2 linked regions of the Kitasatospora fiedleri genome follow. Each later gene encodes a partner of the first gene's protein in a complex. Links are inferred from orthologs where the notes say so. Each region holds a gene or a part of one and is shown on either strand. Other genes may lie near its edges.

What was found.
Region 2: the proteins of dnaB (region 1) and dnaG are in contact, whole or in part, in a crystal structure (PDB 2R6A), measured with the Geobacillus stearothermophilus proteins. The link is inferred for Kitasatospora fiedleri from one-to-one orthologs. Residues at the interface, in WP_033016901.1 of Geobacillus stearothermophilus: Ser13, Glu15, Ala16, Gln18, Glu91, Leu92, Asp94, Ala95, Val96, Pro97, Thr98, Ala99, Ala100, Asn101, Tyr104, Tyr105, Ile108; in WP_049624496.1 of Geobacillus stearothermophilus: Lys456, Leu457, Leu458, Pro459, Ala460, Asn463, Ala464, Leu467, Leu535, Leu536, Ile537, Ala538, Gln544, Glu545, Asp548, Tyr549, His552.

What each region holds. Positions count from the first base shown.
Region 1 is NZ_OX419519.1:3,878,335-3,881,521, reverse strand. The notes cover bases 152-3,027. They hold dnaB (replicative DNA helicase), read left to right. Parts: upstream 152-753; coding sequence 754-2,301; downstream 2,302-3,027. Other genes in these bases: QMQ26_RS17985 (hypothetical protein), read left to right, coding at 2,562-3,027; QMQ26_RS17995 (MATE family efflux transporter), read right to left, coding at 152-216. In the rest of the region: more of QMQ26_RS17995, read right to left, coding at 1-151; more of QMQ26_RS17985, read left to right, coding at 3,028-3,187. UniProt on the Escherichia coli protein: The main replicative DNA helicase, it participates in initiation and elongation during chromosome replication. Travels ahead of the DNA replisome, separating dsDNA into templates for DNA synthesis.
Region 2 is NZ_OX419519.1:2,472,251-2,475,534, reverse strand. The notes cover bases 312-3,284. They hold dnaG (DNA primase), read left to right. Parts: upstream 312-826; coding sequence 827-2,743; downstream 2,744-3,284. Other genes in these bases: QMQ26_RS11585 (RNA polymerase sigma factor), read left to right, coding at 2,889-3,284; QMQ26_RS11595 (deoxyguanosinetriphosphate triphosphohydrolase), read left to right, coding at 312-686. Outside these bases: more of QMQ26_RS11595, read left to right, coding at 1-311. UniProt on the Escherichia coli protein: RNA polymerase that catalyzes the synthesis of short RNA molecules used as primers for DNA polymerase during DNA replication.

The sequences.
Region 1 (3,187 bases):
GAACACGCCGACGACGGTGGTGAGCGCGGCCGAGGCGACGCCCAGGCCGGCCAGCTGGGCGGTGCCGAGGTGGCCGACGATCGCCGAGTCGGCCATCAGGAACAGCGGTTCGGCGACCAGGGCGCCGAAGGCCGGGACGGCCAGGGCGAGGATCTCCCGGTCGTGGCGGCGACGGTCGGCGGCGGGTGGACGGGCGGTGGGCGGTCGGACGGGCATGGGCTCAGCCTACTCATCCACAGGTAATGGTTGTAGGTGTCCTGTGACACTTACTTTCCCTGTGGACGGACCCCGGCTCGAACGGTCTCTCGAACAGGCCCCCGGCTCGGACCCCGGCTGTGTGAAGAATTTCTCATGCACAGGCTGTGCGGAGAGTCACCGCAGGTCAGCGATGTCCCGCCAGGGTGATCGTGTGGTTATCCACAGTGGTGTCCACAGGGTTGTGCACAGCTTTGGCGGAGTTACCCACAGCCTGCGGACAGTTATCCACACCCCCTGTGGATAACCGCCTTTGAACAACCGCCCGACCCCCCGTACCGTGGCTCCGGACCAGACCCCGGTGGCCGCGCGACACCGCCCGCACACGGCCGGAACTGTCGGCTCGGTGGCGTAGGAAGGAACGCGCCCCACCGGACAGGCCCGCACCAACTCGCACCGCTCGCTGATCGGGGAACACGCGTGACCGGCCCCCAGTACGAAGACCACGACGCCCCGCCGCCGGAGGACGACTGGCAGCCGTCCGACGACGCCTTCCCGCTGGACGCCTTCCCCGACGTCCCGGGCGACCGCCTCCCGGTCTCCCGCCGCTCCGGCGCCCCGGCCGGCCGCGAGGGCTCCGGCGGCTCGGGCGGCTCCGGGGGCTCCGGCGGAGGGTCCCAGCGGCGGGACGGCGGCAAGGGCGGCGACCGCTTCCCGGCCAAGGGCGAGCGCCGCGACCGGGACGGCGACCGCGAGGGCGGCTTCGGCGGCGAGGGCTTCGAACGCGTCCCCCCGCAGGACCTGGCGGCCGAACAGTCCGTGCTCGGCGGCATGCTCCTCTCCAAGGACGCCATCGCGGACGTCGTCGAGGTGCTCAAGCCCGCCGACTACTACCGCCCCGCCCACGAACTCATCCACGGCGCGATCCTCGACCTCTACGCCCGCGGCGAGCCCGCCGACCCGATCACCGTGGCCGGCGAACTCACCAAGCGCGGCGAGCTCACCCGCGTCGGCGGCCCCTCCTACCTGCACACCCTGGTCAACTCCGTCCCCACCGCGGCCAACGCCGAGTACTACGCCGAGATCGTCCACGAACGCGCCGTCCTGCGCCGCCTGGTCGAGGCCGGCACCCGCATCGCCGGCATGGGCTACGCCGCCGAGGGCGACGTCGACGACATCGTCAACGCCGCCCAGGCCGAGATCTACGCCGTCACCGAACAGCGCACCAACGAGGACTACGCCCCCCTCGCCGACATCATGGAAGGCGCCCTCGACGAGATCGAGGCCATCGGCTCCCGCTCCGGCCAGATGTCCGGCGTCCCCACCGGCTTCGCCGACTTCGACCAGCTCACCAACGGCCTCCACCCCGGCCAGATGATCGTCATCGCGGCCCGCCCGGCCATGGGCAAGTCCACGCTCGCGCTGGACTTCGCGCGGGCCTGTTCGATCCACAACAACCTGCCGAGCGTGATCTTCTCGCTCGAAATGGGCCGCAACGAGATCGCCATGCGCCTGCTGTCGGCGGAGGCACGGGTGGCGCTGCACCACATGCGGTCGGGGAACATGACGGACGACGACTGGACGCGGGTGGCCCGGCGGATGCCCGAGGTGAGTGCGGCGCCGCTGTACATCGACGACTCGCCGAACCTGTCGATGATGGAGATCCGGGCCAAGTGCCGGCGGCTCAAGCAGCGCAACGACCTGCGGCTGGTGGTGATCGACTACCTGCAGCTGATGCAGTCCGGCGGGTCGCGACGGGCGGAGAGCCGGCAGCAGGAGGTCTCGGACATGTCCCGGAACCTGAAGCTGCTGGCGAAGGAGCTGGAGCTTCCGGTGATCGCGCTCTCCCAGCTGAACCGCGGCCCCGAGCAGCGCACCGACAAGAAGCCGATGGTCTCCGACCTGCGCGAGTCCGGCTCGATCGAGCAGGACGCCGACATGGTGATCCTGCTGCACCGCGAGGACGCGTACGAGAAGGAGTCGCCGCGGGCCGGTGAAGCCGACCTGATCGTGGCAAAGCACCGAAACGGCCCAACTGCGACCATTACCGTCGCTTTCCAGGGGCACTATTCCCGCTTTGTCGACATGACTCGCGATGTGACCTGACAGGCCGTCGAATTTTTTGTCCGCATACCGCCAAAGCCCGTGCGGGAACGGGAAAAAGGAGATTGTTCGAACAGGGTGGGATCTGTACGCTGAGCGAGCCTCTCATCGGATCTTCACTTTTCTTCTTCTTCGGGGTGTCGGTGTCTTATCGCCGTTTTCTCGCGGGTGCCGCTGCTGTTGCCGCCGGTCTCGCGTTCGTTCCGGGCCAGGCCGTTGCTGCCGACTCGGACTCTCCCGCTCGTTCCGCCAAGGCCGCCGGCGTGCACGCCGCGCCTCAGGCGCCCAAGCCCGACTTCCAGACCTTCGACGGGTCGGTCTCGGGCAGCAAGTCCGCCGCGCCGCAGGCGCGTGGCGCGCAGTCGCAGGCCGGTCCGCTGACCGCCGCGAACAACTCGCTGGGCGCCGCGCTGCACGCCGTGCAGTCGTCCGCCCACGGCATCGACCTGGACATCTCCGCCACCAGCGACAGCTGGCCGCTCACCGCCACCATCAACTGGGGCGACGGCAAGAGCAGCTCGGTGGCGGTCTACTCGGCCACCACGGTCACCCAGACGCACGTCTACGACAAGCTGGGCGCCTACGCCATCAGCGTCACGCTGACCGACGGCTCCGGCAACACCGCCAGCGGCAACCTCAGCCTCGCGACCGCGGGCAACTCGTACACCGCGTACGGCCCGACGCGTCTGCTGGACACCCGGGACGGCACCGGCGCTCCGCGCGCCAAGGTCCCGGCGTACGGCACCGCGAAGATCAAGATCGCGGGCAACGGCTCCATCCCGGCCGGGGTCACCGCGGTGGTGCTGAACGTCACCGTCACCAACCCCGGGACCGAGGGCCACGTCACGGTCTACGGGGACGGCGACGCCCGGCCGACCACGTCGAACCT
Region 2 (3,284 bases), 1.4 Mb from region 1 along the record:
GCACCGGCGCGCCCGACGGCCGCAAGTGCTTCGAGGCCACCGTGATGGACTGGTCCGACGACGTCGCGTACTCCACCCACGACGTGGAGGACGGCCTGCAGGCCGGCCACATCGACCCGGCCGCGCTGCGCTCCCCGGAGGAGCGCGCCGAGCTGTTCAAGACCGCTGAGCGGTTCGTCCCCGGAGCCGGCCCGGAGGAGTTCGGCGAGGCGCTCGACCGCCTGCAGGCCGAGGACTGGTGGCCGGCCGACTACGACGGCACCGCCCGGGCCCGGGCCGGCCTGAAGGACCTCACCAGCCAGCTGATCGGCCGCTTCTGCCTGGCCGCCGAGCAGGCCACCCGCGCCCGCTACGGCCCCGGCCCGCTCACCCGGTACGCCGCCGAGCTGGTCGTCCCGTACGGCGTCCGGCTGGAGTGCGCGGTGCTCAAGGCGGTCGCCGTCCGGTACGTGATGCAGCGCGCCGAGCAGGCCCAACTCCGCTCCCGCCAGCGGGTGGTGATCGCCGAGCTGGCCGACGCCCTGATGGTCGACGCCCCGCACCGACTGGACCCGGTGTTCGCCGCCCAGTACGCGGAGGCCGAGGACGACCGGGCCGCGCTGCGCAGCGTGATCGACCAGATCGCCACCCTCACCGACGCCTCCGCGCTCGCCCTGCACGCGAAGCTGGTCGCCCGGCAGTCCTGAGCCGCCCGCAAGCCCTCAGCCGACCGAGAGCCCCGCGCCGACCGGAGTCCCTGCCCGGCCCCGACCGGAGGCCCGGGACCGGCCGGCGGCCCCGGGACGGGAGCCCCGGAGTGTCAGTCCCGCTCCCGTAGACTTCCCGGGTGGCCGGTCGGATCAGGGACGAGGATGTGCAGGCGGTGCGCGCCGCCCTGCCGATCGACGCCGTGGTCGGCGACTACGTGCAGCTGGCGGCCGGTGGCGGCGCGCAGCTGAAGGGCGTCTGCCCGTTCCACGACGAGAAGTCGGCGTCCTTCTACGTGCACCCGGGCAAGGGCGTCTTCCACTGCTTCGGCTGCGGCGAGTCCGGCGACACGATCACCTTCCTGATGAAGATCGAGCACTGCTCGTTCGCGGAGGCGGTCGAGCGGATGGCCGCCCAGGCGGGCGTCACCCTGCGCTACGAGGAGGGCGGCTACAGCCCGCGCCACCAGCAGGGCGAGCGGACCAGGCTGGTCGAGGCGCACAAGGTGGCCGCCGCCTGGTTCCAGGAGCAACTGGCCACGCCCGAGGCGGAGATCGGCCGTCGCTTCCTGGCCGAGCGGGGCTTCGACGAGGCCGCCGCCAAGCACTTCGGGGTGGGCTACGCCCCGGTCGGCTGGGAGCACCTGGTGCGCTTCCTGCGCGGTCGCGGCTTCACCGACAAGGAGATCTCGGTCGGCGGCCTGGCCTCGCAGGGCCAGCGCGGCGGCCTGATTGACCGCTTCCGGGGCCGCCTGGTCTGGCCGATCCGGGACAGCTCGGGCGACGTCGTCGGCTTCGGCGCGCGCCGGCTGCGCGAGGACGACAACGGCCCGAAGTACCTGAACACCCCCGAGACGCCGCTCTACAAGAAGTCGAACGTCCTGTACGGCATCGACCTGGCCCGCAAGGAGATCGCCAAGTCCGGCCGGGCGGTGGTGGTCGAGGGCTACACCGACGTGATGGCCTGCCACCTGGCGGGCGTCACCACGGCGGTGGCCACCTGCGGCACCGCCTTCGGCGAGGACCACATCAAGATCATCCGTCGGCTGCTGATGGACACCACCTCCACCGCGGGCTACCGCGGCGAGACGGTCTTCACCTTCGACGGCGACGCGGCCGGTCAGAAGGCCGCCCTGCGCGCCTTCGAGGACGACCAGAAGTTCGCCGCCCGCACCTCCATCGCCATCACCCCGGGCGGCATGGACCCGTGCGAACTGCGCCTGGCCCAGGGCGACGAGGCGGTCCGCGCCCTGGTGGACAACCCCGTCCCACTGTTCGAGTTCGCGCTCCGCTCCGCCGTCGCCCGGCACCGGGTGGACACCGCGGAGGGCCGGGCCGCCGCCCTGGAGGAGGCCGCCGGGATCATCGTCAAGATCAAGGACCGCTCGATCCAGCACGAGTACGCCGTCCAACTGGCCGGCATGGTCGGCATCCTGGACGAGCGCTTCGTGGTCAACCGGATCGCCCAGCTGGCCCGCTGGCAGCGCGAGAACCAGCAGAGCGGCCCGCAGCGCACGCTGCGCCGCCCCGACGCCGCCCCGCAGCCTGTCCGCCCGGAGCGGCCGGTCTTCCGGCTCAACCCGCGCGACCCGGCCCAGTTCGTCGAACGCGAACTGCTCAAGCTCGCCCTCCAGCACCCCGACCTGGTCAGCCCGGCCTTCGACCAGTACGGCGAGGACGAGTTCCCCACCCCGCCCTATCGGGCCGTCCGCCGCGCGATCGGCCAGGTCGGCGGCACCGCGTACGGCGCGAGCCTGCCCGACTTCACCGCCGCCGTCCGCGAGGCCAGTCCGGACGACCAGGTGCGCGGCCTGGTCACCGAACTGACCGTCGAGCCGATCCGCTCCCGCCGCAAGGCCGACCAGCTGTACGCGGGGGAGTTCCTGGTCAAGCTGCGGCTGCAGGCCGTGGACCGCCGGATCGACGAGGTCCGCGCCCACCTGCGCCGGCTCGGCGACCGGGCCACCGCCGAGGAGCAGCACCCGGTGCAGAGCGAGCTGTGGGCCCTGCAGCAGTACAGCCAGCAGCTCCGTTCCCGCGGCGCCGCCGCGCTCTGACCCGGCGTCGACTCGCGGCACCCGCAGGTCCGACGGGTGCCGTTCGGCCACCTCGCGGCCGCTCGCAGGTGCCCGGGCCCGCCGCGCTGGGTATCCCCTCGGGTGTGGCGCGGCAACCCCCATGCCGCGCGCGGCCCCTGGAGGGATGCCCGTGGAGCTTTCCGTTGCCCGCCCGGCCCAGACCGCCCCAGCCCGGGACGCCGCGATCCCGCCCCAGCCCGGCCCGCCCGGCCCCGAGCTCACCATCGTGCCCGCCCCCGACCCGGACACCGGCTCCACCGACGAGGAACCCACCCCGACCGCTGACGGCCTCCTCCCCGAGGAGCCCGCCGCCGGTGAGCCCGCCCTCGAGGAGCCCGCCGTCGAGGAACTCGCCGACGAGCCGCCGGAACCCGCGCTGGACGAGGGCACCGGCCCGGCCGCCGACCTGCTGCGCCAGTACCTGCGCGAGATCGGCCGGATCAGGCTGCTCACCGCCGTCGAGGAGGTGGAGCTGGCCCGCGCCATCGAGGCCGGCCTGTTCGCGGAGGAGGCGCTGAAC